Regions from separate parts of the Enterobacter sp. fkY84-1 genome, predicted to be linked through region 1. Evidence: predicted binding sites of a transcription regulator. Region 1 holds the regulator's gene; each other region holds the start of a gene.
The links. Region 1 encodes LexA, which represses DNA repair genes until DNA is damaged. Its sites were predicted from a motif close to TNCTGTATGTACATACAGNA; they were not measured.

Region 1 (7,558 bases):
GCTGCGCGCTTCATCTTCAACGGCGCGGGCAATCGCTTTTGAAGCCAATAGCTTGTTGAACAGGTCCTGACGCGCCGGGAGGCGTGGCCCTACGGCCGCCAGGCGCTGACGGGCGAAGTGCATACGCGCCACGCGCGCCAGTTTTTGCGCGATGATCTTGTCGGTGCCGTGCTCGTCCGCCATGCGACGCAGCGAAACGGAAGGGGAGAAGCGCACGAAGCTGTCGCGTCCCAGCCAGGAGACCGCGAAGAACTTCTGGATGCCGTTAAGCATGCGCAGCGGCGGATTCTCTTCGCCTTTTTCACGACCCGGACGACGACCAAACATCACCGATACCGGCACCATCTGCACATCCAGATCGGGGTTGCTGCGGTGCAGATCGAGATAGTCATGGAACAGCTTGATGGACTCTTCTTTCGGCGTGTAATAGGTAAACACGCGCGGCCCGCCGTGGATGAAGACGTAGCGCGGGAGCAGCGTACCGTCAACTTCCAGCGGTTCAAGCGGGTCAGGTAAGTCATGCGCCAGACACTGGGCGCGAAGCGTCAGTAAGTCTGCCTTCGAGTTATAAGGCAAAACGTACATAATGGGGCGCGACGTATCGAGCCCCAGTTCCAGCGCGGGTTCTGCTGGGATAGACTTGCTTTTTACCAGGATGCTTAATGGTAAATTAAGTAATTTGTAGTAAATTCGTGGCCAGCCGGACATAAACGATGTAAAGCCTCTGGTTAATAATGCAATTGCGGCGCAAGGATAACAGAAAGCGCGCAAAATTTCTGTTGTTACCCGTCATACTTCAGGCTGTAGCGAAACGCGCTCCGCCTCATGTTAATGACGCTCTTTTTTAAAAAAGGTTCTTTTAATGGCCAATAATACCACTGGGTTAACGCGTATCATCAAAGCCGCCGGCTATTCATGGAAAGGTTTCCGTGCCGCATGGGTCAACGAAGCCGCTTTTCGCCAGGAGGGCGTCGCCGCAATCATCGCGGTGATCGTCGCCTGTTTCCTTGATGTTGATGCGATTACCCGCGTACTGCTTATCGGTTCCGTACTTCTGGTGATGATAGTGGAAATTCTTAATAGCGCTATTGAGGCCGTTGTTGATCGCATTGGTTCCGATTTCCATGAGCTTTCTGGCCGTGCAAAAGACATGGGCTCTGCTGCCGTGTTGCTGGCGATTATCACTGCCGTTATCACCTGGGTCACCCTGCTTTGGTCACATTTCCGATGAGCCTCGAGGAATAATTAAGTCCCTGGTTTTTTGTGCAGTTTTTGGTTCCAAAATCGCCTTTGACTGTATATACTCACAGCATAACTGTATATACACCCAGGGGGCGGAATGAAAGCGTTAACGACCAGGCAGCAAGAGGTGTTTGATCTCATTCGGGATCATATCGGCCAGACGGGTATGCCACCCACGCGTGCGGAAATCGCGCAGCGTCTGGGCTTCCGTTCTCCGAATGCTGCCGAGGAACACCTGAAAGCGCTGGCGCGTAAGGGTGTGATTGAGATTGTGTCAGGCGCGTCGCGTGGTATCCGCCTGCTGGTGGAAGAAGAGACGGGCATTCCGCTGATAGGCCGCGTTGCTGCAGGTGAGCCGCTGCTGGCACAACAGCATATTGAAGGTCACTACCAGGTCGATCCCGGCATGTTCAAACCGAGCGCTGATTTCCTGCTGCGCGTCAGCGGCATGTCGATGAAAGACATCGGCATTCTTGATGGCGATCTGCTTGCGGTGCATAAAACCCAGGACGTGCGAAACGGCCAGGTCGTGGTCGCACGCATTGATGACGAAGTGACCGTTAAGCGTCTGAAAAAGCAGGGTAACACTGTTCAGTTGCTGCCCGAAAACAGCGAGTTCACCCCGATTGTGGTCGACCTCCGCGAACAGAGCTTCTCTATTGAAGGTCTGGCGGTAGGCGTGATTCGCAACGGTGAATGGCTGTAATCTCTTCCTGACAGGCTATGGCACCGCTGTAGCCTGATTCATTCCCCACTCCCGGTATCTTTCATGTCACTGCTGACGGCATCCGATAAGGCATTGTGGCGTCTTGCTCTGCCGATGATTTTCTCCAATATTACCGTGCCCTTGCTGGGGCTGGTTGATACTGCCGTTATAGGCCATCTTGATTCACCGGTTTATCTTGGCGGCGTGGCGATTGGCGCGACGGCAACCAGCTTCCTGTTTATGCTGCTGCTCTTTTTGCGCATGAGTACCACCGGTCTTACCGCACAGGCTTATGGCGCGAAAGATCCGCTGCGTCTGGCGCGCGCACTGGTGCAGCCGCTGATCCTCGCGCTTGGCGCGGGTGCGTTAATCGTTGTATTGCGGGCCCCCCTGATCGATCTTGCGCTTCATATCGTCGGTGGCAGCGAAGCGGTACTGGCGCAGGCGCGACGGTTCCTGGAAATCCGCTGGCTCAGCGCACCCGCCTCGCTGGCAAACCTGGTTCTGCTGGGGTGGCTACTGGGCGTGCAGTACGCCCGCGCGCCCGTGATTTTGCTGGTGGTGGGTAATCTGCTCAACATTGTTCTGGACGTCTGGCTGGTCATGGGTCTGCATATGAACGTGCAGGGCGCGGCGCTGGCGACGGCGATTGCCGAATACGGGACCTTTATCATTGGCTTGTGGATGGTCCGGCGTGTGCTGGCCATGCGCGGGATCTCCCTGGCGCTGCTCAAAACCGCATGGCGCGGCAATATCCGTAAGCTGCTGGCGCTCAACCGTGACATCATGTTGCGCTCGCTTCTTCTTCAGCTCTGCTTTGGTGCGCTGACGGTTTTCGGGGCTCGACTGGGGCCGGAAATCGTTGCGGTGAATGCGGTATTGATGACGCTTCTGACCTTTACCGCCTATGCGTTGGACGGATTTGCCTACGCGGTTGAAGCGCATTCCGGGCAGGCGTACGGCGCGCGCGAAAGCGGGCAGCTTCGGGAGGTGTGGCGGGCTGCCTGCCGTCAGTCGGGGCTGGTGGCGCTGGCCTTTGGTCTGGTTTACGCCTGCTTCGGTGAGCAAATCGTTGCATTGCTTACCTCTCTCCCTGCGCTGCGCGAGCTGGCGAGCCACTATCTGATCTGGCAAGTCGTCTTACCGGTGGTTGGCGTCTGGTGTTATCTGCTGGACGGCATGTTTATTGGGGCGACGCGCGGAGCCGAAATGCGCAACAGTATGGCTGTCGCGGCGGCCGGATTTGGCCTGACGCTGCTGACGCTCCCCTGGCTGGGTAATCATGGCCTGTGGCTGGCCCTGGCCGTCTTCCTCTCGCTGCGCGGGTTATCGCTGGCGTTTATCTGGCACCGGCACTGGCAAAACAATACCTGGTTTCCCTCGCGCTCCGATATATCGTGACGGTTAAAGATTCCGAATATGAAATTAACCACGGAATCCTTAACTACAATAATTATCACGTCCAGCAGAAAAGAACGTAACGGACGTTACGACCCGACGCTTAACGAAGAGGACACGATGATGAATAAAGACGAAATCGGCGGCAACTGGAAGCAGTTCAAAGGTAAAGCGAAAGAACAGTGGGGTAAGCTGACGGATGACGACATGACCGTTATCGAAGGTAAACGCGATCAGCTTGTCGGTAAAATCCAGGAGCGTTACGGCTACGCAAAAGACCAGGCGGAAAAAGAAGTGGGCGACTGGGAAAAACGCAACGACTACCGCTGGTAACCGGGCTACACCCGAAAGTACAAGGAAGTACACCCTGAGGGCGGCCATGAGCCGCCTTTGCTTTTGACGCTAACGCGGCTTTTTCTTCACCAGGATAGAGTGGTCGTGCTGACACGCGTCCTGATGGCGACAGGCTTCCACCTCCACGCACGCGGAACAGAGCCCGTGCGCTTCAATCACGTTATGACGCAGGGCAAAGCCCATTTTCGCTGCCAGCGTATGCATAATATCTTCCACGCCTTCCGCAGCCTCTTCTTTCACCACGCCGCAGCGGTCACAGATAAACATCGCCGATGTGTGGGTGGGCTGATCGAACAGATGGCATAGCACATAGCTGTTGGTGGATTCCACCTTGTGCACGAACCCTTGTTCAAGCAGGAAATCCAGCGCGCGATAGACCGTCGGCGGCTTTGCCTGCGGCTCGCTTTCGCGGAGGAGATCCAGCAGATCGTAGGCGCTGATGGCACCCTGCTGCAGGCTCATCAGACGTAATACTTCAAGGCGCTGCGGAGTCAGGCGCACATTGCGTTGCGCACACAGCTTTTCGGCCTGCGCTAACAGCTCTTTTGTGGACTTATCCATGTAGCACCCCGGATGTTATAGGACGGAAAACCTTCACTTTATCATGTTCTGCTAAAAACACCGAGATCCGCCAGTCTGTGCTATACCTGACCCATCGAAAACCGGGAGAACCAGAATGAAAAGACCTGACTGCATTCGACACTGGCGCGACGTGGAAGGCGCGGATGACTCGACCTACCCCGACAGCGATGAGCTGTTTTCCATTGGCGCACCGCTGGCTCGCAAGCTTGGGCTCGGGCGTATTGGCATCCATCATGAGCGCCTGCCGCCTGGGCGCAGAACGTCCTATCCGCATGCGGAGAGCGACGAAGAAGAGTTTGTTTACGTGCTCGAAGGCTACCCTGAAGCCTGGATTAACGGCCACTTGTGGAAACTGGAGCCTGGCGACAGCGTAGGCTTTCCCGCCGGAACCGGCATCTGTCATACCTTTATCAACAACACGGACGATGAGGTTCGGCTCCTGGTCGTTGGCGAGGCCAACAAGAAGCACAACCGCATCTACTACCCGCTCAACCCCGTGTATGCCGCCACGCGGGAAGATCGCTGGGTAGATCATCCCCCGCAGTTTTTTGGACCGCATGATGGAAAACCTGGGAAAAAATAATTTCCTCTTCTATAAATATTGAGGGCCGTCACAAAATATAACAGGCCGTAAGGGAGTTTTACTTAGGGAAAGAAATAGCGGGTCTTTTACTACTTATTCACAGCAATAGTTCGTTCCTGTTTGGGTGATAACAGACAGGGGTTATTTCATAACAGACTATAACGGGCATACTGTGAAAAAAAATTTTAAATTTTCGGTGGTTAGCATTGCTGTCTCCTTGTTTATGGCAAATCAGGCGGGAGCAGCCAATACCTGGACAGAATCACGCAGCGACGCAATGGGTGGCACCGGCGTGGCTTCGGGAAGCTATGGCAGTGGGGCGTTAATCAACCCCGCGCTGCTGGCAAAGGCAAAACCGGACGATGATGTGACGGTCATATTGCCTTCGGTTGGCGCGCAAATCACGGATGAAGACAATCTTCAGGACGAGATTGATAACATCAACGACAAAATTAATCACTACAAGGATGTGGTTGATAATCTCACGCCACGAGAAATTATCACCAATCCATTAGGTTCCATTAATCAATTCCAGGGCGCGGCCAAAGATCTGGCCGATGAGCTGGACTATCTCAAAGGCAAAACCGCACGCGCAACGGCAGGGGCAGGGCTTGCGGTGAGTATCCCTAACGATGTCCTTTCGGTAGCCTTCATGGCGAAAGGCTATGCCCATGGCCGGGTGAGCTCGTCTATCGATCAGCAAGATATTGATTACCTTCGCCGTATTCAACGAAGCAATGTCGTGGCTGCCGGTGTCGCGCTGGACGCTGCGCTGAATGGTACGGATCAGATCACCAAAAACCTCAACTCAACGGCATCCGGCCGGGCGGCGATAGTCTCCGATTACGGTGTTGCTGTTGCCCGTCAGTTCGATCTGGGTGGCGTCCCGGTTTCCGTGGGGGTTACGCCAAAACTGCAAAAAACCTGGGTCTATAACTACACCACGTCAATCTACGATTACGACAGTAACAAGTGGAACGACAGCCGCTACCGCACTGACGATACGGGCTTCAACGTGGATGCCGGTATTGCGGCCGATTTCGGCGAACACTGGACCGTGGGCGTGAGCGGACAAAACCTGATGTCGCGTGATATCGACACCAAAGACATCCGTATCCGCAACGGCCGTACGGGAGAAGTGGTGAGCTATAAAGACACCTACCAGATCCGTCCGCTGGTGACCGCCGGTGCTGCCTGGCACAACGACCTGGTGACGCTGACCGCCGATGGCGATCTGACCGAAACCAAAGGCTTCAAGAGCGAAGATACGTCGCAGTACGTGGGTGTCGGTGCCGAGGTGACGCCGCTGAGCTGGCTGGCGGTGCGTGCGGGTTATCGTGCCGACGTGAAGGGTAACGACAGCAATGTCTTTACCGGCGGTGTCGGTTTCGCGCCGTTTAGCACCGTGCATGTTGACCTGATGGGCCTGTACGGTGAAGACGAAACCTGGGGCGCAGGGGCTCAGCTGAGCATGACGTTCTAAAGTCCACCGGAGGCGCTGCGCCTCCGGCTTTTCTTTGTGCTATAGTAGCGCCCCTTTTCCACCAGATGCTTAAAACTTCGCCATGTCGTCAGAATTACAGACCGCTTTCCCTGCACACCGTTTTTCCATTGCGCCGATGCTCGACTGGACGGACAGACACTGCCGCTATTTCCTGCGCCAGCTCTCCCACCGTACGCTGCTGTACACCGAAATGGTGACCACAGGCGCAATCATTCACGGCAAGGGCGACTATCTGGCCTATAGCGAAGAAGAGCATCCGGTTGCCCTGCAGCTGGGCGGCAGCGATCCGGCCGCGCTGGCGCAGTGCGCGAAGCTGGCTGAAGCGCGCGGCTACGACGAGATCAACCTCAACGTTGGCTGCCCGTCCGATCGCGTGCAAAACGGCATGTTCGGCGCCTGCCTGATGGGGAACGCGCAGCTGGTGGCGGACTGTATCAAGGCGATGCGCGACGTCGTTTCCATTCCGGTGACGGTCAAAACCCGCATCGGCATTGACGACCAGGACAGCTACGAATTCCTGTGCGATTTCATCAATACGGTCTCCGGCAAGGGCGAATGCGAGATGTTCATCATCCATGCGCGAAAAGCCTGGCTCTCCGGCCTGAGCCCGAAAGAGAACCGTGAGATCCCGCCGCTGGACTACCCGCGCGTGTATCAGCTGAAGCGTGACTTCCCGCACCTGACGATGTCCATTAACGGCGGCATCAAGTCGCTGGAAGAGGCCAAAGCGCATCTTGAACATATGGATGGGGTGATGGTCGGGCGCGAGGCGTATCAGAACCCGGGCATTCTGGCGACGGTCGATCGCGAAATCTTTGGCATCGAAGGTGCAGACACCGATCCGGTTGGCGTGGTGCGTGCGATGTATCCTTACATTGAGCGCGAGCTGAGCAACGGTACGTATCTCGGCCATATCACTCGCCATATGCTTGGGCTGTTCCAGGGCATTCCGGGCGCGCGTCAGTGGCGTCGCTACCTGAGCGAAAATGCCCATAAAACCGGGGCCGATATTGAGGTGCTGGAACATGCGCTGCGCCTGGTGGCGGACAAGCGATAACTTTCGCTAAAAGTTCGTCAAATTCACCACGCCCTGCGAATTCTCGCGGGGCGTTTTGCTTTAAGAACAACACGTTATGTCTGGCATGATTCTTGTAATGTTTGCTGCATCATTCGGGAACTCGTGGGAGAG
Region 2 (7,558 bases), 1.3 Mb from region 1:
ATGAAGCCATCCACGTTGACGAGCTGAATCCGGAGAGCAAAAACGCCCTGATGAATACGGGGGGTACCCTGCTTAACATTCTGTGGCTGATTTTCTTCGGCTGGTGGCTCTGCATCATGCATATTTTTGCGGGTATTGCGCAGTGCATCACGATTATTGGTATTCCGGTGGGGATCGCGAACTTTAAGATCGCCGCTATCGCTCTTTGGCCCGTCGGGCGCAGGGTTGTTCCGGTCGAAGTGGCCCAGGCGGCGCGTGAAGCCAATGCGCGTCGTCGTTTTCAGTAACTAAGGACTGGCCGCGTTTATGCTAAGCCCACTGCTTCGCCGTTATACCTGGAACAGCACCTGGCTTTATAACGTCAGGATATTTATCGCACTTTGCGGCACGGTTGCCCTGCCCTGGTGGCTGAATGACGTCAAGCTCACCATCCCGCTCACGCTGGGCGTCGTGGCCGGGGCGCTGGCGGACCTGGACGATCGTCTGGCCGGGCGTTTACGCAACCTGGTCATCACGCTCGTCTGCTTTTTTATTGCGTCAGCGTCCGTTGAGTTACTTTTCCCCTGGCCCTGGCTGTTTGCCCTGGGTCTGACGCTCTCAACCAGCGGGTTTATTTTGCTGGGCGGCCTCGGGCAGCGCTATGCCACTATCGCTTTTGGCGCCCTGCTGATCGCCATCTATACCATGCTGGGCGCATCCCTCTACGACCAGTGGTACCAGCAGCCGGTTCTGCTGTTGCTCGGCGCCATCTGGTATAACCTGCTGACCTTAACCGGTCATCTGATCTTCCCTGTTCGTCCTCTGCAGGACAACCTTGCCCGCAGCTTTGAGCAGCTAGCCCACTATCTTGAACTGAAATCCCGGCTGTTCGACCCGGATATCGAGGAAGAAAGCCAGGCGCCGCTCTACGATCTGGCGCTGGCAAATGGTCAACTGGTCGCCACCCTTAACCAGACAAAAGCCTCTCTGCTGACCCGTCTGCGCGGCGATCGTGGTCAGCGCGGAACGCGAAGAACCTTACACTACTATTTTGCCGCCCAGGACATTCATGAACGCGCCAGCTCCTCGCACGTCCAGTATGCCGCCCTGCGCGAGAAGTTCCGCTACAGCGACGTGATGTTCCGCTTCCAGCGCCTGCTCTCCATGCAGTCCCAGGCGTGCCAGCAGCTCTCGCGCTCCATTCTGCTGCGCACACCCTATCAGCATGACCCACGTTTTGAACGCGTATTTAGCCATCTGGACGCAGCGCTCGACCGCGTTCAGGCCAGCGGAACGTCACCGGAACACATCAAAGCGCTGGGCTTTCTGCTCAACAACCTGCGGGCAATTGATGCTCAGCTGGCGACCATCGAGTCCGAGCAGGCGATGGCGCTTCCGGGCAGTGAGGTCGACAATCAGCTTGCTGATGACAGCGTGCACAGTTTTAGCGATATGTGGCTACGCCTGAGCCGCAACTTTACCCCGGAGTCGGCTCTCTTCCGCCACGCGGTGAGAATGTCGCTGGTGCTGTGCGTGGGGTATGCCTTTATCCAGATAACCGGGCTGCATCATGGCTACTGGATCCTGCTGACCAGCCTGTTCGTCTGCCAGCCGAACTATAACGCCACCCGACACCGTCTTGCGCTGCGCATTATCGGCACGCTGGTCGGCGTCGCAATCGGCCTGCCGGTGCTTTATTTCGTGCCTTCCGTCGAAGGGCAACTGATTCTGATCGTGATCACCGGCGTGCTGTTTTTCGCGTTTCGCAACGTGCAGTACGCCCATGCCACCATGTTCATCACGCTGCTGGTGCTGCTCTGCTTTAATCTGCTGGGTGAAGGGTTTGAAGTCGCCCTGCCACGCGTGATTGATACGCTGATTGGCTGCGCGATTGCCTGGGCCGCGGTCAGCTTTATCTGGCCGGACTGGCGTTTTCGCAATTTGCCGCGCGTGGTAGACAGGGCGATGAATGCCAACTGTCGTTACCTTGACGCAATTCTGGAGCAGTACCACCAGGGCCGCGATAACCGTCTGGCTTACCGGATAGCACGTCGCGACGCGCACAACAGTGATGCTGAACTGGCCTCCGTGGTCTCTAACATGTCAACGGAGCCGCGCGCCACGGCTAAGATTCGTGAGACAGCGTTCCGCCTGCTCTGCCTGAACCATACCTTCACCAGCTATATTTCGACGCTGGGGGCCCACCGCGAAAAGCTCACTAACCCGGCGGTTCTCAACCTCCTCGATGACGCCGTCTGCTATGTCGATGATGCGCTTCATCACCGCCCGGCCGATGAACCGCGCGTTCGACAGGCTCTGGATGAACTGGCTCAACGCATTGCGCATCTTGACCCGGGAAACGACAGCAAAGCGCCGCTGGTTCTTCAGCAGATAGGCCTGCTGATCGCTCTGCTGCCTGAAATTTGCCGTCTGCAACAGCACATCGCTACCTGGAGGAACGACTCTCCTGCGGCTCAGGCAGCGCATTAAACCACTCCGTCAGTTCCCGGCGGATACCTGCCGGGAGCGCCGCCTCATGCAGCCCTTCGATAGCCCCTTCCAGCGCAAAGAGGACTTTTATACTGAGTGCTTTATTCTTTGCCCGCATCTTCAGCCAGCTCGCTCTGGCGCCCAGCGCCCGCAGCGTTTCTTCATTGGTGATACCGGCTTCAAAGAGCAAAACTTCAAGCTGAAAGGTCAGGTTCGGCAGATCCTTAAGACGGGTTCGTTGATGACGCTGGTAGCGCTCTTTCCTTGCCGCACTGAGTGCAAACGAGGAGAGCTGAAGCAACCGCTCCCTGTCCTGCCATAATCCGTCATCCACACGATAATAGTTGAGCAGTACCGGGCGGCCTCGCTTCATCAACGTCAAGAAGGAGGAAGCATTTTTTACACAGTATTTTGCACTCTCTTCACACGCGCGAAGGTAAAGTTCGCCATCGGACACCATGGCAAAGACCGCATCATCCACTGCCAGGGTGTAACCGCCAAACAGCGCGCGATGATGAATCTCGCCCAACGGAGAGAGGTATTCCTGGGATTTATAAATCCGTTCATAAGATATCTTTTTCATGATATTTCCCTTCAAAATCATAGGCTAACAACGAAATTTCTTACTAGCGGATCCGTTAGCAGGAAAATAGGCAACTTATCGTCGTTGAGCAAGATGATTTTTCGAGGGGCATCAAGATTGAATGAATTTTGCGAGTCGCTTTCCGAAAATGAGGTTGATCTTTGGGCATACAGGGGTTACTGTATATCCATACAGTAACTACAGGGCTGGAATGAATATGCACACTTCAGGCTATGCAAATCGCGCAACCTCTCTCTCTTCTGCTGCAGGCAATGTCGCGCAGAATTCCGTCGAGCGTGTTTCCACAGGGCTTATCAGTGAAGTGGTTTATCGTGAAGACCAGCCCTTGTTAACGCAACTTCTTTTACTGCCATTATTACAACAGCTCGGTCAGCAATCGCGCTGGCAGCTTTGGCTCACGCCTCAGCAAAAGCTGAGTCGCGAGTGGGTTCAATCCGCAGGCCTTCCGCTGACCAAGGTCATGCAGATTAATCAACTTCCGCCTTGCGATACCGTTGAGTCGATGATTCGCGCGTTACGCACAGGAAATTACAGCGTGGTGATTGGCTGGTTACCGGAAGAATTGACGGAAGAGGAACATTTCCGACTGACTGAAGCCGCTGAAGAAGGGAATGCGATCGGGTTCATTATGCGTCCGGTTCGATCGGATTCTTACCGCAGAGGACAACTTTCTGGGCTAAAAATTCACTCAAATTTGTATCATTGAGTGAAATTAAGATTTTTCCTGGAATTTTTTTTGACCGCAAGATGGGATTTTAGTTCCCGGCCTTAAAATTGCGGCAAGGCTTGTCTGGTGCGGTTCTCCTTAATTTTATTGCACAAAATTCGCTCAAAAAATGTTAAATAATCGGTATACGGAACTTTTTTTTTCATATGCCTGACGGACTTCACACTTGTAAGTTTTCAGCTACGTTGTAGACTTTACATCGCCAGGGGTGCTCGGCCTAAGCCGAAGATATCGGTAGATTTATATTTGACCACGCCCCCCGGTGAAGGATTTAACCGTGATTCTCTCTTGAGACTTTCATGGCGAATTTTGGATGATAACGAGGCGCAAAAAATGAAAAAGACAGCTATCGCGATTGCAGTGGCACTGGCTGGCTTCGCTACCGTAGCGCAGGCCGCTCCGAAAGATAATACCTGGTATGCAGGTGGTAAACTGGGCTGGTCTCAGTTCCACGACACCGGCTGGTACAACAGCAGCCTGAACAATGATGGCCCAACTCACGAGAGCCAGCTTGGTGCAGGTGCGTTCGGTGGCTATCAGGTTAACCCGTATGTTGGTTTTGAAATGGGTTACGACTGGTTAGGTCGTATGCCATACAAAGGCGACACCGTAAACGGCGCTTTCAAAGCACAGGGCGTTCAGCTGACCGCTAAACTGGGTTACCCAGTAACTGACGATCTGGACGTGTACACCCGTCTGGGCGGCATGGTATGGCGCGCTGACTCCAGCAACAGCATCGCTGGCGACGACCATGACACCGGTGTTTCCCCAGTATTCGCTGGTGGCGTTGAGTGGGCTATGACCCGTGACATCGCTACCCGTCTGGAATACCAGTGGGTTAACAACATCGGCGACGGCAACACCGTTGGTGTTCGTCCAGACAACGGCATGCTGAGCGTAGGTGTTTCCTACCGTTTCGGCCAGCAGGAAGAAGCAGCTCCAGTTGTTGCTCCAGCGCCGGCTCCAGCTCCAGAAGTACAGACCAAGCACTTCACTCTGAAGTCTGACGTTCTGTTCAACTTCAACAAAGCGACTCTGAAACCAGAAGGCCAGCAGGCACTGGATCAGTTGTACACCCAGCTGAGCAACCTGGATCCTAAAGACGGTTCTGTAGTGGTTCTGGGCTTCACCGACCGCATCGGTTCTGACGCTTACAACCAGAAACTGTCTGAGAAACGTGCTCAGTCTGTTGTTGATTACCTGATCTCTAAAGGTATCCCAGCTAACAAGATCTCCCCACGTGGTATGGGCGAAGCTAACCCAGTTACTGGCAACACCTGTGACAACGTGAAAGCTCGCGCTGCACTGATCGACTGCCTGGCTCCAGATCGTCGCGTAGAGATCGAAGTTAAAGGCATCAAAGACGTTGTAACTCAGCCAGCGGCATAAGTTATCGTCTTATAAAAAAACCCCGCAATGCGGGGTTTTTTATTGTCTGAAGAAAAGTAAAAAACTACTTTTTACCCAACAGCGCCTGAAGGTCATTCTTCAGTGTCGACATCTGGTTGGCGTACTTCTCTTTATGTTCTGCATCCTCAATCAACTGCACGATGGTTTCCGACAGCGTTTTACCCCGTCGTTGTGCCAGCCCGGCCAGGCGCTGCCAGACAACAAATTCCAGGTCGATTGATTTTTTGCGAGTGTGCTGGTGCTCAGCATTAAAATGCCGTTTGCGTCGCGCGCGGATAGTTTGCTTCATCCGGTTTAACAACGCAGGATTAATGTGTTTCTCAATCCAGCCGTTGACCTGTACCGGTTCGTTTTCGAGGGTCAGCAAAATATCCACGGCTTCTTGCGCAGCGCTGGCTTCGATGTAGCAGGTGATCAGCTCCCCTTCACGGTGCTTTTTGACCAGGTACTTCCATTTCCAGCCGCTTTCGAGATTTTCCAGTTGTTGATATTTCATTGCGATCTCAGTGTTACCACGTAACTCTGTTCAGAATATCAGTTTTTTAGCAATCTGCTGAAAAGAAATCATATCCTGTGAGTGAATGCAGCCAATCACCCTGTCGAAATCCCCAATCCTGCTTGGGTACAGCCCCCCGCTTACGGTATACTCCACGCTTTTACATCTGACTAAAAAACATCAACTTTGACCATTACGAAACTTGCATGGCGTGACCTTGTTCCGGATACCGAAAGTTATCAGGAACTGTTTGCACAGCCAGATCTCGCAAAAGAACACGAATTCATCCTTAGCGATACGCAGCCCCGTTTGCATTATGCGCTGGAGCAGGTATTAAGCCCCTGGGCAACTGCGCCTTTCATGCTGCTCAAAGCCCCGGAAGAAGCGGAATACCTGACGTTGTTCGGGGATGCCGTGCGTCAGCTAAAGCCGGAAGCGAACGCCGTTTTTGGCGGCCAGTATCGTATCGCTGGACATGATGTTACTTTCGAACCGGCGGCGCAGGCCGACGGCCTTTTTGCCGCTAAGGGCGAGGTGATTACCGCGAACTGGGTCGAGGCTGAACAACTCTTTGGTTGTCTGCGCCAGTTTAACGGCGAGCTTTCGCTGCAGCCTGGGCTGGTACATCGCGCAAATGGCGGTGTCCTGATCATCTCGCTGCGTACCCTGCTCTCGCAGCCGCTGCTGTGGATGCGTCTGAAAACCATCGTGCATCAGCAGCGTTTCGACTGGATTGGCTACGATGAGTCTCGTCCTCTGCCTGTCTCGGTTCCGTCTATGCCGCTGTCATTAACCGTTGTGCTGACGGGCGACCGTGAATCGCTGGCAGACTTCCAGGAAATGGAGCCTGAACTGGCTGAACAGGCGGTGTATAGCGAATACGAAGACAATATCCAGATTGCCGATGCCGACGATATGGCGCAGTGGTGCCAGTGGGTGATGGCCGTTGCTGAACGTTTTGCGCTGCCAACGCCTGCGGCTGACGCATGGCCAGGCCTGATCCGCGAAGCGGTGCGTTATACCGGTGACCAGGAAACGCTGCCACTCTGCCCGCTCTGGATCGGCAAACAGCTGCGTGAAGTGGGCGTGGTGAGCGGTAGCGGTGCGTTCAGCGGGGAGCAGCTCACCCAGATGCTGGCTCAGCGTGAGTGGCGGGAAGGCTATCTTGCTGACCGTATGCAGGATGAAATTCTGCTGGAACAAATTCTGGTGGAAACCGAAGGCGAACGCGTCGGACAGATCAACGCCCTGTCGGTGATTGAATTCCCTGGCCATCCGCGCGCGTTCGGGGAGCCGTCCCGTATTAGCTGCGTTGTGCATATTGGAGACGGCGAGTTTACCGACATCGAACGCAAAGCCGAGCTGGGCGGAAACATTCACGCCAAAGGCATGATGATCATGCAGGCGTTTTTGATGTCTGAACTGCAGCTTGAGCAGCAGATCCCCTTCTCCGCCTCGCTGACGTTTGAGCAGTCCTACAGCGAAGTGGATGGCGATAGCGCCTCTATGGCTGAACTGTGTGCCTTAATCAGCGCCCTGGCGGAAGTGCCCATCAATCAGAACATCGCGATCACCGGTTCGGTGGATCAATTTGGCCGTGCGCAGCCTGTGGGTGGCCTCAACGAAAAAATTGAAGGCTTCTTCTCTATCTGTCAGCAGCGCGGTTTAAACGGCAAGCAGGGTGTGATTATTCCGGCTCCCAACGCACGCCATTTAAGCCTCAGTCAGGAGATTCTGGATGCGGTTGAACAAGAGCAGTTCGCTATCTGGGCCATCGAAGGGATTGAGGATGCACTACCCTTACTGACAAACCTGGTATGGGATGGCGAAGGGCAAACCACCCTGATGCAGA
Region 3 (7,558 bases), 1.2 Mb from region 1:
CCAGAGATAGACGCTTTACGTTTTTCGGTAACGAAATTTACCGCCTGATCGAATAACGGATCCAGCTCTTCACCGCCGTCAAAGCCACCGCCGCCGCCTTCGCTTTCCGTATCGCTGGTGATGCCATCAACGTATTGCGGACGACCGCGCGCTTTCCAGTCCTGCACGACCGCGTGCACTTCCTGGTCGCGCACGAACGCGCCGTGAACACGCACCGGAGAGGTGGAGTTCGGCCCGGAATAGAGCATGTCACCCATTCCCAGCAGCGACTCTGCACCGCCCTGGTCAAGAATGGTACGGGAGTCAATTTTACTGGATACGGTAAAGGCGATACGCGTCGGAATGTTCGCTTTAATCAGACCGGTAATAACGTCCACGGAAGGACGCTGGGTCGCCAGCACAAGGTGAATACCGGCCGCACGCGCTTTCTGCGCCAGACGGGCAATCAGCTCTTCCACTTTCTTACCGACGGTCATCATCAGGTCAGCGAATTCGTCGACCAGCACCACGATATAAGGCAGTTTTTCCAGCACCGGATGCTGGGCATCCATGCTGTCACCCGGCTTCCAGTACGGATCCGGAATCGGACGGCCCATGCGCGCCGCTTCGGCGATTTTCTCGTTATAGCCGGCCAGGTTACGCACGCCGAGCGCAGACATCAGCTTGTAGCGGCGTTCCATCTCATTCACGCTCCAGCGCAGGGCGTTGGCGGCGTCTTTCATGTCGGTGACCACTTCAGTCAGCAGATGTGGAATACCTTCATAGACCGACAGTTCGAGCATTTTCGGGTCGATCATGATGAAACGCACATCTTCCGGCTGCGCTTTATAGAGCATGCTGAGGATCATGGCGTTCACACCGACGGACTTACCGGAACCGGTGGTACCCGCGACCAGCAGGTGAGGCATTTTTGCGAGGTCTGCCACCACCGGATCGCCAGCGATATCTTTACCCAGCACCACGGTCAGTGGGGATGGGTTATCACGGAACTTGGTGTTATCCAGCACTTCACGCAGGTAGACGGTCTGACGTTTCTTGTTCGGCAGCTCAAGACCAACGTACGGTTTGCCCGGTATCACTTCCACCACGCGCACCGCAACGGTTGACAGCGAACGCGCCAGGTCGCGGGACAGGTTGGAAATACGCGCGGCTTTTACGCCCGGCGCCAGGTTCAGTTCAAAACGGGTGATCACAGGACCCGGCGAGTAGTTCACCACGTCCGCCTTGATACGGAAGTCAGCCAGACGGGCTTCAACCAGACGGGCCATCTGCTCCAGCGCAAACGTATCAACCGGCTCGACTTCAGCTGGCGGCGGCGTCAGCAGATCCAGCGACGGCAGCGGCGTGCTTGGACGCTGCAGCGGACGGCTGTCACCGTTACGCATCAGCAGCGGGTGAATCAGGCTCTCCTGCGGCTGTGGCGCAGGCTGCTGGAACTGCTGTTGCTGCGGCTGCTGTGGTTGCACATACGGCTGTTGAACAGGTTGCTGTGCGTAAGTCGATGGTGACGGCTGGCGCACAGGCTCAGCTTCCGGCATCACGCTCGGGGTAAATAAAGGCTCGCTTGGGCCATCATCCACCAGATCTTTCATCGGCGAGAATTCAAAGTCCGACAGCGAGAATGGATTTGCCCCTGCCGGCTGTTCACCGGAGTAACGCTGCTGCTGCGTTGCCGCAAACTGGCGCGCTAATTCGGCTTCTGCCGCATCATCTTCGTCTTCCAGCGCAGGTTCGTCGTGCTGATAGTCTTGACCGTAGCGCTGATTCTGCTGCGCAGCGAACTGGCGGGCCAGCTCGTCCTGCTGCATTTCATCAGCATCATCGTCGTACTCAGACTCGCGCGCTTTTTCTTCAGCCATGCGCTGGGAAGGCAGCTTGATGCCATAAGAAGCAAGCTCACGGCGGGTTGGCACGCGGACGCGGTTAGGACGAGGCAGTTGCGGACCAATCCCCTCTTTCACCTGAGGACGCGGTGCGCCCCCTGTTGCCAGGCTAAAGACCGGTGCCGCCGCTGCTGCGGCCGCAGTAGCCTGCTTAACGCCTTCCGCTACGGGTGCTACAGCAGGCGTCGGGTCGACCGGCGGAACAGAAACAGAAGGCGCCTTCGTCACCGGCTCCTGCACCGGTTCAGGCACAGGCTGATACCAGGCGGCCAGCTGTTCGCGTTCACGCGCACGGCGCTCTTCGACTTCTTCGAAATAGTACAGCGGTGGACGCGCAGGCTTCACCTCTTCCACGATTTCAGGCTCAGGTTCAGGCTGCGGTGCAACGTAAGGCTGCACAGGTTCAACAGGTTCAGGCACGTACTCCTGATAAGGCTGGGACACTGGCTGCTGATATTGCTGCGGTGCATACTCAGGCTGCGGCGGCTGATAAGGCTGCTGCCACTGTTCCTGCTGCACGGGGATGTAGCTTTCAGGTTCAGGCGCAATAACGGGCTCCGGCGTATGAACACCCGGCGCAGTTTGCCACTCAACCTGAGGTTGCTGAATAACGGATTCCGGCGGCGGGACCGGCGCGGATGGCATCACGGCGTCGACAGGCGCGGCATACGCCTGCGCAGCGGTCGTCGCGGCGGCGGCAGCCGCAACCGGCTCGGTAACCGAGTGGCCGTTCAACAGTGGATCGTATTCGTCGAAGTCACCCGGCGTGGCACGGCTACCGGAAAAAAGCACATCATCAGGATCGACGGCGGTCCCTGCTGCACGGTACTCAACCTGCTCGTCTTCATCCATGCGTTTACCGGAGAAGAGCGCCGCATCGGTTTTACGGCCCAGCGGGTTGGCAAATTTCTCAGCAACACGCTGGCGACGCGCCAGCGCACCGCGCAGAATTCGGGCACGACGAGACTCGCGACGCTGCACAGGCGCGTCGTCTTCCTCTTCATCTTCGTATTCGTCTTCATCCACCCACGTATCGTCACGACGGGTACGGTTACTGGCGAAGGTCAGAATGGTGAGGATAAAGCTGCCAATTTTCTCGGCAATGCTCACCCAGGACCAGCCGGTAAACAGCGTCAGCCCGGCGGCCCAGATGCACAGCAGTGCCAGCGTGCCGCCGCTGCTGTGCAGCATCGGCTGAAGCGCGGAACTTAATAAGCTGCCGATTACCCCGCCAGAGGCGAAGTACCAGATATCATCCGCATTGATCGCTGCCAGCCCGCAGGAAGTGAGAATCAGCGCCAGCGCGCCAATCAGGCGCAGCGAGACGGCGAAATAGTCGATGTAATCATCGTTCTGACGATGACGCCACGCAAACCAGCATCCGCCAATGATAATGACGGGAAGGGTGTAGGCCATCACACCGAAAATGAAAAACAGCGTGTCCGCAAGCCAGGCACCGGGGACACCGCCTAAATTATGGATAGGCTCATGCCATGCAGTTTGTGACCAGCTGGGATCAGAGGGGTTGAAACTGAGTAAGGCTGCCATCAGCCAGACGGCAAAAAGGGCAATAACAATCAGCAAAGCCTCGAGGAGACGACGTCCGCTGCTTAGCTTCGATAGTGTGACTTCTTTGTCTTCAGTGTATTCCTGGCTCAAGAAAGGCTCTCCAGGTATCAGGCATATCCTGCCTGTTTGCTAAAACGGACAACAGCGCCGGGACTCCCCGGCACTGTTGCTGTATGGATTAACAGGAGTGTAATCAAACTACGCTGATTTTGCACCTGTTCCGTGTTAGCGCGTCTTAATAACCAGACGATTGCTCTGTTTGACCTCTTCCATTACCACATAAGTACGGGTGTCGTTCACGCCCGGCAGACGCAACAGGGTTTCCCCCAGCAGCTTACGGTAGGCGGACATATCAGGCACACGGGTTTTCAACAGGTAGTCGAAATCACCGGACACCAGATGACACTCTTGAATTTCTTCAAGTTTTTGTACAGCGGCGTTAAATTGCTCAAACACATCCGGCGCACCACGATTCAGAGTAATCTCAACAAATACCAGAAGTGAGGCATCCAGATAATGCGGGTTCAGCAGAGCCGTATAGCCCTGAATAAAACCCTGTCTTTCCAGTCGGCGCACACGCTCAAGGCACGGCGTCGGGGAAAGTCCCACACGTTTTGAAAGCTCGACGTTGGAAATACGCCCATCCTTTTGCAATTCATTCAGAATGTTACGATCGATACGGTCGAGATCTTTGCCAGGGCGCTTCTTGCTATCTACCATTATTATTGTCTCTCTGTATTCCTTCCCTACTCCTGCCTGGACCCTGTGCACATCACTGTTCAGAGCCTGTACCCGTTAGTCATCACATCGCCTGGTTTTGTATTAGACGCGATGCGGATTCGGGTTCTGTTGGTAAGAAGACCGTTGCCTGAAGGCTGTCACCGACATCACGTATGGCGTCTGTCCACGCCATGCGTAGATTTCACTGACCCGGTAAAAATGGCATTTACGTGCATGCCTATGCGGCATACGGTTAACGCGGTTTTTTTTCTTCCTTGAATGTTTTCGCAAAAGCGCAGGGGATTGTCAAAGCAAAACATCGTTTTTTAGTACAACATGCCGGATATTCATTACGACAGGGTATTAATCCTCATTTTATTGCCTTATAAACGACCGGTTTTCTTAAGAAAGCGTGATGTTATCGCGCGCGATTCATCGTCCACGGCTATTACACAGATTGATATCAAAATTGCTGCGCTCTTTTTTTACGGCAACAAATTCCCTACAATCCAGCCAAATGTCTGCCAACAACAATGGGGATCTCATGGGCACGGCCAAACACAGTAAGCTGCTAATCCTTGGTTCTGGACCTGCGGGATATACCGCGGCGGTCTACGCTGCACGCGCTAACCTGCACCCGGTACTCATCACCGGCATGGAAAAAGGCGGTCAGCTGACCACCACCACCGAAGTGGAAAACTGGCCAGGGGACCCGAACGACCTGACCGGGCCGCTGCTGATGGAGCGCATGCACGAGCATGCCGCTAAATTCGAAACCGAAATTCTGTTCGATCACATCAACAAGGTCGACCTGCAGAACCGTCCGTTCCGCCTGACGGGTGACAGCGGTGAATACACCTGTGACGCGCTGATCATCGCTACCGGCGCCTCTGCCCGTTATCTCGGTCTGCCATCCGAAGAAGCGTTTAAAGGCCGCGGGGTTTCTGCCTGCGCCACCTGCGACGGTTTCTTCTATCGCAACCAGAAAGTCGCGGTTATCGGCGGCGGTAACACCGCGGTGGAAGAAGCGCTTTATCTGGCCAACATTGCCTCTGAAGTGCACCTGATCCACCGTCGCGAGACCTTCCGCGCGGAGAAGATCCTGATCAAACGCCTGATGGACAAAGTGGCAAGCGGCAACATCGTGCTGCACACCAACCGCACCCTGGAAGAGGTGACGGGCGACCAGATGGGCGTTGCCGGTCTGCGTATCCGTGATACCCAGAACACCGATAACGTCGAAACGCTGGAAGTGGCGGGTCTGTTCGTGGCTATCGGCCACAGCCCGAACACCGCAATCTTCGAAGGCCAACTGGAGCTGGAAAACGGCTACATCAAAGTGCAGTCCGGCATTCACGGTAATGCGACTCAAACCAGCATCCCGGGCGTATTCGCGGCCGGCGACGTGATGGACCATATTTACCGTCAGGCGATCACCTCTGCGGGCACCGGCTGTATGGCCGCGCTGGATGCTGAACGCTACCTCGATGGACTGGCTGAACAAGGTAAATAATCTTTACAAGTCAGTAACAAACGTAAATAAAGGCGGCGATAAGTCGCCTTTATTGTCTCCCCGTTGTAACATTGCGCTGCCCAACTTCTAATAACGTCACCTGCAAAGTACGCAATGGAAAAAACCCGTCAACAAGAGTTAACACGCTGGCTGAAACAGCAAAGCGTTCTTTCCCGCCGCTGGCTTACGATTTCCCGTATTTTGGGTTTCATCAGCGGTCTGTTGATTGTTGCCCAGGCATGGCTGCTGGCCCGCATTCTTAATCACATGATCATGGAGAACATTCCCCGCGAAGCGCTCCTGCTGCCCTTTATTGTCCTGATCCTGATTTTTATCCTGCGCGCCTGGGTGGTGTGGCTGCGTGAGCGCGTCGGTTTTCACGCCGGACAGCACATCCGCTACGAGATCCGCCGTCAGGTGCTCGACAGGCTTCAGGAAGCCGGGCCCGCGTGGATCCAGGGTAAACCGGCCGGTAGCTGGGCGACGCTGATCCTTGAGCAGATTGACGATATGCATGACTACTACGCGCGCTATCTGCCGCAGATGGCCCTTGCCGTCTTCGTTCCGCTGCTGATCGTGATCGCCATTTTCCCGGTGAACTGGATGGCAGCGCTAATTCTGCTGGGCACCGCCCCGCTGATCCCGCTTTTTATGGCGCTGGTCGGGATGGGGGCCGCGGATGCCAACCGCCGAAACTTCCTGGCACTGGGTCGCTTGAGCGGTCATTTTCTCGATCGCCTGCGCGGCATGGAGACGTTACGCATTTTTGGCCGCGGTGAAGCAGAAACTGAAAATATTCGCCTGGCGTCGCAGGACTTCCGTCAGCGCACCATGGAAGTGTTACGCCTCGCCTTCCTGTCCTCCGGCGTACTGGAATTCTTCACCTCACTGTCGATTGCCCTCGTGGCGGTCTACTTCGGCTTCTCCTACCTCGGCGCGCTGGATTTCGGCCATTACGGCACGGCGGTGACCCTTTCCGCCGGGTTCCTGGCGCTGATCCTGGCGCCGGAGTTTTTCCAGCCGCTTCGCGATCTGGGGACCTTCTATCACGCCAAAGCCCAGGCGGTTGGCGCCGCCGATAGCCTGAAAACGTTCCTGGAAACGCCGCTGGCCCACCCGGAGCGCGGTGATGTAACGCTGAATGCTAAAGACTCCGTGACCATTGAAGCGCAGGACTTTTCCATTCTGTCGCCCGAAGGCAAAGTGCTCGCCGGTCCGCTGAACTTTACCTTACCTGCCGGACAACGCGTGGTGCTTGTCGGCATCAGCGGTTCCGGGAAAAGTTCTCTGCTGAACGCGCTATCCGGTTTTATGGCCTACACGGGTTCACTGCGAATCAACAAAACCGAACTGCGCAACCTTGATCCTGACGCCTGGCGTAAACAGCTCAGCTGGGTAGGCCAAAACCCGCAGCTTCCCGCCGCGACGCTGCGCGAAAACGTGCTTCTGGCGCGCCCGGACGCGCGTGAAGATGAGCTGCAATCGGTTCTCGACCGCGCCTGGGTCAGCGAATTTCTGCCGCTGCTGCCGCAAGGGGTGGATACCGTAGTCGGCGACCAGTCCGCCGGGCTGTCGGTCGGGCAGGCGCAGCGTGTGGCCGTTGCCCGCGCGCTGCTTAACCCATGCCAGCTCATGCTCCTGGACGAGCCCGCAGCCAGCCTTGACGCACACAGCGAGCAGCGCGTAATGGAAGCGCTTAACGCCGCCTCCCTGCAGCAAACCACCCTGATGGTCACCCACCAGCTGGAAGGGATTGCCGACTGGGACCAGATCTGGGTCATGGAAAACGGCCGTATTGTTGAGCAAGGCGACTACGCCTCTCTCGTTGCCGCCCAGGGGCCATTTGCGACCCTGCTGGCAAACCGTCAGGAGG
Region 4 (7,558 bases), 2.0 Mb from region 1:
CGCAGCACTTTGAGATTATCGAGGCAGTGCTGGCGGTTAATGCCCAGCCTGTCAGCATCTTCCGGGCGCAGCGTATTCGCCTGCGCCAGGACCGGACATTTATTGATATGCACCAGTTTGACCGGCACCGCCGGCAGATCGCCAAGCTCGTTTTTCGGGGTATAAAGCCGTTCGCGTAGGGTATCGCTGTCGAGTTCGAGCAGCGGTGAAATATCGCCCGCCAGGTCCACCATGATGACCGCATTACGGTTGTCCGGATGCCAGGCCAGCGGCGCAACCCAGCTGGTATTGCCGCGCCAGGCGCCAAACATGCCGGAAATATGCACCAGAGGTTTCATCTGCGGTACGTCGATAAGGGTCATAAGCTTCTGCTTGCTGCGATGGCTCAGCAGATACTCAAACAGCCGGGGCTGTGCGCTTTTCACCAGCTTTGCCATGGCAATGGTGGCATAGACGTCCGCCATCGCGTCGTGGGCATTGCTGTGCTCGATACCGTTGGCGCGCGTCAGGTGTTCCAGCCGGAAGCTTGTCAGACCTTCCTCATTTTCCGGCCAGTGAATGCCTTCAGGACGCAGGGCGTAGCAGGCGCGCATGATGTCGAGTAAATCCCAGCGCGAATTGCGGTTCTGCCAGCTCCAGGCATAGGGATCGTAGAAGTTGCGATAGAAGATGTTGCGCGTCACTTCGTCATCGAAGCGGATGTTGTTGTAACCGACCACGCAGGTATTGGGAACGGTAAACAGGTCGTGGATGCGTCGGGCGAATTCTGCCTCGTTAACGCCTTTTTCCCGCGCTTCCTGCGGGGTGATCCCGGTGACCATCACCGCGCCGGGCTGCGGCAGGTAATCATCCGCCGGCTTGCAGTAAAAGACCTCAGGCTCGCCGATGATGTTGAATTCGTCGTCGGTACGGATGGCGGCAAACTGCGCCGGTCGGTCCAGCGCCGGATGCGTGCCAAAGGTTTCGTAGTCGTGGAACAAAAAAGTCGGGCGAGCGGCAGAGTCAGACACCAGTAATACCATCCTGTTAAAAAATGACGTCACTATGGTAAACGATCGTGCGGGTCAGACCGAATAAAAAGCACCGCCGCGTCGCAAATTTGCGCGCCAGCTTCAGAGAAAAATCTGCGTTCTGTCACATTTTTTTGCAATTAAGCCAGGTAACGACATCAGAACTCCCGTAAAAAGGTCATCGATTTTTAATGACCTGAGGATATACCGTTGAAACGCCGTCTGTTTATTGCTGTTTCTTTACTCGCTTCGAGTGTCTCATCTGCTTTTGCGGCCGAACCACTGGATTTTTCGCCGCAGCCTCCGGCCATTCAGGCTGGCTCCTGGGTGCTGATGGATTACACGACTGGTCAGATTTTAACGGCGGGCAACGAACATCAACAACGTAATCCGGCGAGCCTGACCAAGCTGATGACGGGTTATGTGGTGGATCGGGCCATTGATAGCCACCGCATTACCCCGGATGACATCGTCACCGTAGGGCGTGATGCCTGGGCAAAAGGGAACCCGGTGTTTGACGGTTCATCGCTGATGTTCCTGAAGGAGGGCGATCGCGTCACCGTGCGCGATCTGAGCCGCGGCCTGATTGTCGATTCCGGCAACGACGCCTGCGTGGCGCTGGCCGATCACGTGGCGGGCGGGCAGCCGCAGTTCGTGAAGATGATGAACGACTATGTGCAGAAGCTGAACCTGCGTGATACCCACTTCGAAACCGTCCACGGGCTGGACGCGCCTGGCCAGCATAGCTCGGCGTATGACCTGGCCGTTCTCTCCCGGGCCATTATCCACGGTGAGCCCGAGTTTTATCATATGTACAGCGAAAAGAGCCTGACCTGGAACGGAATCACCCAGCAGAACCGTAACGGCCTGCTGTGGGATAAGACCATGAACGTAGACGGGCTGAAAACGGGGCATACCTCGGGGGCCGGCTTTAACCTGATTGCATCCGCCGTTGACGGTCAGCGTCGTTTGATTGCCGTTGTAATGGGAGCGGACAGCCCGAAAGGGCGTGAGGACCAGGCCCGAAAACTGCTGCACTGGGGGCAGCAGAATTTCGATACGGTGCAGATCCTGCATAACGGAAAAAAAGTGGGAACGGAGCGCATCTGGTACGGCGACAAGGAGCAGGTAAAACTGGGCACCGACCAGGACTTCTGGCTGGCCTTGCCGAAAGCGGAGGTGCCCAACATCAAAGCCAAATACGTGCTGGATAAAAAAGAGCTGGAAGCGCCGATTGCCGCGCATCAGCGTGTCGGGGAGATCCAGCTTTACGATCGCGACAAGGTGGTAGCCCACTGGCCGCTGGTCACGCTGGAAGCCGTTGATAAAGGCGGCCTGTTCTCTCGTCTGAGCGATTATCTGCATCACACGCTTTAACCGCCGATGAGCAGACTGGCAGGGTTGCGAGTCTGCTCACATAATAAATACTCCTCGTTTGCTGATAATGATAATCCAGTTTTATAGTGTATAAATATACAGTAATAAACGGAGGCAGCATGGACTACAGCATTACGCAGCAACAGAAACGTAAGATTGCCGGTTTTCATTTGGTCGGTCCGTGGGAACACACGGTAAAACAGGGCTTTGAACAGCTGGTCATGTGGGTCGACGGGCGTCACATTGAGCCCCTGGAGTGGGTGGCGGTCTACTACGATAACCCGGATGAAGTCCCGGCCGAAAAACTGCGCTGCGATACGGCCGTTACCGTACCGGACGATTTTGTGATCCCGGAAAACAGCGAAGGCGTCATGATGACGGAAATCGCGGGAGGGGATTATGCCGTGGCGACGGCGCGTGTGGAAAACTACGACTTTGCCACGCCGTGGTATCAGTTCTTCAATTCCCTGCTGCAGGACAATACGTATCAGATGGCGCTCAAACCCTGCTTCGAGCGCTACCTGAATGACGGCAACGCGGACGGCTACTGGGATATTGAAATGTATATCGCGGTAGAGCACAAACCGGTTTAGGCCTGCTGAATAAAGGGTTTTTCAGCCGGGACCGTTCCGCCCGGCTGAAAACACAGTACAATTGTGATTTGCCGTGTAGCTGGAGAGCGGGTGTGCGTCCCGACAAATCATTAACCCCTTTTGAAATTCGGTTGTATAAACACTACCGTGTGGTGCACGGGTGTCGCATCGCGCTGGCATTCGTATTGACGTTTGTCCTGGTCCGCTTGCTGGAGGTTCCGGAAGGGACGTGGCCGCTGATCACGCTGGTGGTGGTGATGGGGCCCATCTCGTTTTGGGGCAACGTTGTCCCGCGCGCCTTCGAGCGTATTGGCGGGACCGTGTTAGGTTCGGCCCTGGGGCTAATCGCCCTGAAGCTGGAACTTATCTCGTTTCCGGTCATGCTGATATGGTGCGGTGCCGCCATGTTCTTGTGCGGCTGGCTGGCGTTGGGTAAGCGTCCTTATCAGGCGCTGCTGATTGGTATCACGCTTGCGGTGGTGGTCGGCGCACCCGCCGGGGATATGACCACGGCGCTGTGGCGAAGCGGGGATGTCATTCTGGGTTCACTGCTCGCCATGCTGTTTACCGGCATCTGGCCGCAGCGGGCTTTTCTGCACTGGCGTATCCAGATGGCCAACTATGTCACCGCGTTTAACCGCGTCTATCAGGCCGGTTTTTCCCCTAATCTGGTTGAACGCCCCCGGCTGGAAAAGCATCTGCAAACCATCCTCAACGACGTGGTCAAAATGCGCGGCCTGATCACGCCCGCCAGCAAAGAGACCCATATTCAGAAAGCGATTTTCGAAGCCATCCAGACGGTAAGCCGCAACCTGGTGTGCATGCTTGAACTGCAAATCAACGCGCACTGGGCCTCTCGCCCGAGCCATCTGTTGATGCTTAACGCGCAGACCCTCAAAGAGACCCAGCAGATGACGCAGCAAACGCTGTTGACCATCGCTCATGCGCTCTACGAAGGTAACCCGCAGCCGATACTGGCAAACAGCGAGCGGCTGAATGAGATCGTTGCGGAGCTGAAGCAGTTAATCAATGAGCGGCAGGGCGATAACGTGGCGGAAACGCCCATTCATGGCTATGTCTGGCTGAGTATGGAACTGGCGCGACAGCTTGAGCTGCTATCGCATCTGATTTGTCGGGCGCTGCGCAAATAAAACGCGGATGTGACGCCTGCTGCTTCGATTCAGCAGCAATTGGGGTTATGATAGGTTTAAACGATATACTCATTGTCATTCGCAGCCGCTGTCAGTAAGGTTATTGTTACAACGGTTGCTTTAACGAATCCGAATCTCACATTATCAGGGGTGTAAAAATGGAAACTACCAAGCCTTCGTTCCAGGATGTTCTGGAATTCGTCCGCCTGTTCCGCCGCAAAAACAAGCTGCAGCGTGAAATCCAGGACGTTGAGAAGAAGATCCGTGACAACCAGAAACGTGTTCTGCTGCTCGACAACCTGAGCGACTACATCAAGCCAGGCATGAGCGTTGAAGCTATTCAGGGCATCATCGCCAGCATGAAGAGCGACTATGAAGACCGTGTTGATGATTACATCATCAAAAACGCTGAACTGTCCAAAGAGCGTCGTGACATCTCTAAAAAGCTGAAAGTGATGGGCGAAATCAAAAACGGCGAAGCAAAAAGCGAGTAATCGCAGCGAATCGTGAAAAAGGCTCTCTGGTGACAGAGAGCCTTTTTTTATGACTCAGAACGTGGCTGTAGCTGATAAATCCAGGCTTGAACCTGCTTGCCTTCAGTGGTGGTCACCGTGACCTCAACCCGGTCATAGCCGTCTTCAAACTCATCCAGCATTTGCCAGTGTGCGGAAAGGTTATCAGAGATAAACAGATAGCCTTCGACGCGCGGTCCATCGGAGTGGAGGACAATCCCGGGAAAGTCTGCCGCCGCACCCCAGCCGCGTTCGTAGAACGTACCGGAGACGAAACCGGCCAGCCATTCACCGCCGATGTTTTCAAGGATATGCGCATTAGAATGGCCCGGGCGCAGCGTGCCGTAGACAAACAGAGCGTTCATTTTCCCTCATCCGCAAAGCAAAAAGCCTGCTTTAAAAGCAGGCTTTTTAAATTTGGCTCCTCTGACTGGACTCGAACCAGTGACATACGGATTAACAGTCCGCCGTTCTACCGACTGAACTACAGAGGAATCGTTGTGGAGGCTTATCTTAGCGGCGAAAAAACTTTTGTCAAACCTGATCTTAGGGAAAATCGACTGATTGCTGATTCTGTCGTCAGTTTGTTGTAATTCCACACATCTTTTTTCAGGAAAATACTTTGCAGGATTAGCATTTCTCCCCCATCATTTGAAATGGAGTTTCAACTTTTCTCGCTAAGGTCCATTTTGAACGTCACTGCCTCCTTACGCCAGGCGATCGCGCGCACGCCATGGTATGCAAAACGTAAAAGCTATCGTGTCCTGTTCTGGCGTGAAATCACCCCTCTTGCTGTGCCTATCTTCCTGGAAAATACCTGCGTTCTGCTGATGGGGGTACTGAGCACCTTCCTGGTGAGCTGGCTGGGGAAAGAGGCGATGGCGGGGGTCGGGCTGGCGGACAGCTTTAACATGGTGGTGATGTCATTTTTTGCTGCCATCGATCTCGGGACGACGGTGGTGGTGGCTTTTAGCCTAGGCAAGCTCGATCCCAAACGTGCGCGCGAGGCAGCCCGCCAGTCGCTGATGATCATGACTGTCTTTTCGATTGTTCTGGCGGCGGTGATCCACTATTTCGGTAAAGAGATTATCGATTTTGTCGCCGGGGAAGCCACGAACGAGGTCAAAGACCTGGCGCTGACCTATCTGGAGATGACCGTCATCAGCTATCCGGCGGCGGCTATCGCGTTGATTGGCAGCGGCGCGCTGCGCGGGGCAGGTAACACCAAAATTCCGCTCCTGATCAACGGCGGAATGAATATCCTGAATATCATCATCAGCAGCGTGCTGATCTACGGCGTGTTCTCGTGGGACGGGCTGGGGTTCGTCGGCGCCGGACTGGGGCTAACCATTTCACGCTATATCGGTGCAGCAGCGATTATCGGGGTGCTGATGGCGGGGATCACTCCCTCGCTGCGCCTCACGCTGAAGAGCTATTTCCGCCCCTTTAACTTCGCCATTATCTGGGAAGTGATGGGGATCGGCATTCCCGCCAGTATTGAGTCGGTGCTGTTTAACGGCGGGAAGCTGCTGACGCAGATGTTTGTCGCCGGGATGGGCACCGACGTTATCGCCGGTAACTTCATCGCCTTTTCTATCGCCTCGCTGATTAACCTGCCGGGTAACGCGCTGGGTTCGGCCTCGACTATCATTACCGGGAAACGGCTCGGGAAAGGGCAGATCGGCCAGGCTGAGCGGCAGCTGCGCCACGTTTTCTGGCTGTCGACCATTGGACTGACCGTGATTGCCTGGGGAACGGCGCCGTTTGCCGGGCTGATGGCCTCGTTCTATACCCACGAAGAGGACGTTAAAGAGGTCGTTAAAATCCTCATCTGGCTCAATGCGGCCTTTATGCCCATCTGGGCGGCCTCATGGGTACTGCCAGCCGGGCTGAAGGGCGCGCGTGACGCCCGCTTTGCGATGTGGGTGTCGATGCTCGGCATGTGGGGATGTCGCGTTGTGGCGGGGTATACGCTCGGGGTGATGCTCGGATGGGGCGTGGTTGGCGTCTGGCTGGGTATGTTCCTGGACTGGGCCGTACGGGGCGCGCTGTTCTACTGGCGCATGGTCAGCGGGCGCTGGCTGTGGAAATACCCGCGGAAAAATGCCTGACAATTGCGCGAAGTGGAGAATAAATCGGCAAACGATCGGAAATATGCATTCTGCCTTTGACATCATGGGGGAGCATCGATAATATGCGCCCCGTTCACACGATTCCTCTGTAGTTCAGTCGGTAGAACGGCGGACTGTTAATCCGTATGTCACTGGTTCGAGTCCAGTCAGAGGAGCCAAATTTGAAAAGCCTGCTTTTGAAGCAGGCTTTTTGCTTTTCTGCGTCGGGTAAAAGCCGCACTATCCGTTCACACGAACCGGTGCCGTCGCCTCTTCCAGCCACGAACGCGCATCGCTGTTCACCAGTGGTGACAGCGCCTCACGCACCTGCTGGTGATACGCATCCAGCCACGCTTTTTCCTGTTCGCTCAACAGATCCAGCTCGACCTGGCTTAAATCAATCGGGATCAGCGTCAGCGAGGCAAATTTACAGAATCCCGGACGGCTCTCCACAATCTCCACCTGGTTTTCAATGCGAATCCCGTGGCTATCGCCCAGATAGTAGCCAGGTTCAATCGTCATGATATTGCCCGCCACCAGCGGCCACGGGTTGACCTTTTTGGCGATGCGATGCGGATTCTCATGGATCAGAAGCTGATGCCCCACGCCATGCCCTGTGCCGTGATCGTAATCCAGCCCCATCTCCCACAGCGGACGACGCGCGAAGGCATCCAGCTGATGCCCCTGAGTGCCAGAGGGGAACTGCAGGGTAATGAGCGACAGAAAGCCTCTCAGCACGGCGGTGTAGTGCAGGCGCTGTTGCGGGTCGACCTTACCCCATGCCAGCGTGCGCGTGGCGTCGGT

Region 2: sulA (SOS-induced cell division inhibitor SulA) is a predicted target of LexA. The motif match lies at 3,230-3,249, and genes of this name have one in related genera.
Region 3: ACEPLT_RS07140 (DNA translocase FtsK 4TM domain-containing protein) is a predicted target of LexA. The motif match lies at 3,620-3,639, and genes of this name have one in related genera.
Region 4: sbmC (DNA gyrase inhibitor SbmC) is a predicted target of LexA. The motif match lies at 2,472-2,491, and genes of this name have one in related genera.

The regions. Positions count from the first base shown of each region.
Region 1 covers NZ_CP169393.1:308,739-316,296, forward strand. Annotated here, with positions in the region: gene plsB (glycerol-3-phosphate 1-O-acyltransferase PlsB) at 1-708, opposite strand, end outside; gene ACEPLT_RS01405 (diacylglycerol kinase) at 863-1,231, shown strand; gene lexA (transcriptional repressor LexA) at 1,340-1,948, shown strand; gene dinF (MATE family efflux transporter DinF) at 2,012-3,349, shown strand; gene ACEPLT_RS01420 (CsbD family protein) at 3,470-3,679, shown strand; gene zur (zinc uptake transcriptional repressor Zur) at 3,749-4,261, opposite strand; gene ACEPLT_RS01430 (cupin domain-containing protein) at 4,377-4,865, shown strand; gene ACEPLT_RS01435 (conjugal transfer protein TraF) at 5,038-6,348, shown strand; gene dusA (tRNA dihydrouridine(20/20a) synthase DusA) at 6,431-7,426, shown strand.
Region 2 covers NZ_CP169393.1:1,592,452-1,600,009, reverse strand. Annotated here, with positions in the region: gene ACEPLT_RS07440 (YccF domain-containing protein) at 1-287, shown strand, start outside; gene yccS (YccS family putative transporter) at 307-2,469, shown strand; gene ACEPLT_RS07430 (TfoX/Sxy family DNA transformation protein) at 2,426-3,052, opposite strand; gene sulA (SOS-induced cell division inhibitor SulA) at 3,270-3,779, shown strand; gene ompA (porin OmpA) at 4,134-5,189, shown strand; gene matP (macrodomain Ter protein MatP) at 5,254-5,706, opposite strand; gene ACEPLT_RS07410 (AAA family ATPase) at 5,893-7,558, shown strand, end outside.
Region 3 covers NZ_CP169393.1:1,517,277-1,524,834, reverse strand. Annotated here, with positions in the region: gene ACEPLT_RS07140 (DNA translocase FtsK 4TM domain-containing protein) at 1-3,542, opposite strand, end outside; gene lrp (leucine-responsive transcriptional regulator Lrp) at 3,678-4,172, opposite strand; gene trxB (thioredoxin-disulfide reductase) at 4,717-5,685, shown strand; gene cydD (heme ABC transporter permease/ATP-binding protein CydD) at 5,800-7,558, shown strand, end outside.
Region 4 covers NZ_CP169393.1:3,016,473-3,024,030, reverse strand. Annotated here, with positions in the region: gene sbcB (exodeoxyribonuclease I) at 1-1,022, opposite strand, end outside; gene dacD (serine-type D-Ala-D-Ala carboxypeptidase DacD) at 1,221-2,387, shown strand; gene sbmC (DNA gyrase inhibitor SbmC) at 2,507-2,980, shown strand; gene ACEPLT_RS14530 (FUSC family protein) at 3,073-4,131, shown strand; gene ACEPLT_RS14525 (DUF496 family protein) at 4,290-4,625, shown strand; gene ACEPLT_RS14520 (gamma-glutamylcyclotransferase family protein) at 4,673-5,008, opposite strand; tRNA gene ACEPLT_RS14515 (tRNA-Asn) at 5,062-5,137, opposite strand; gene emmdR (multidrug efflux MATE transporter EmmdR) at 5,300-6,754, shown strand; tRNA gene ACEPLT_RS14505 (tRNA-Asn) at 6,858-6,933, shown strand; gene ACEPLT_RS14500 (aminopeptidase P family protein) at 6,995-7,558, opposite strand, start outside.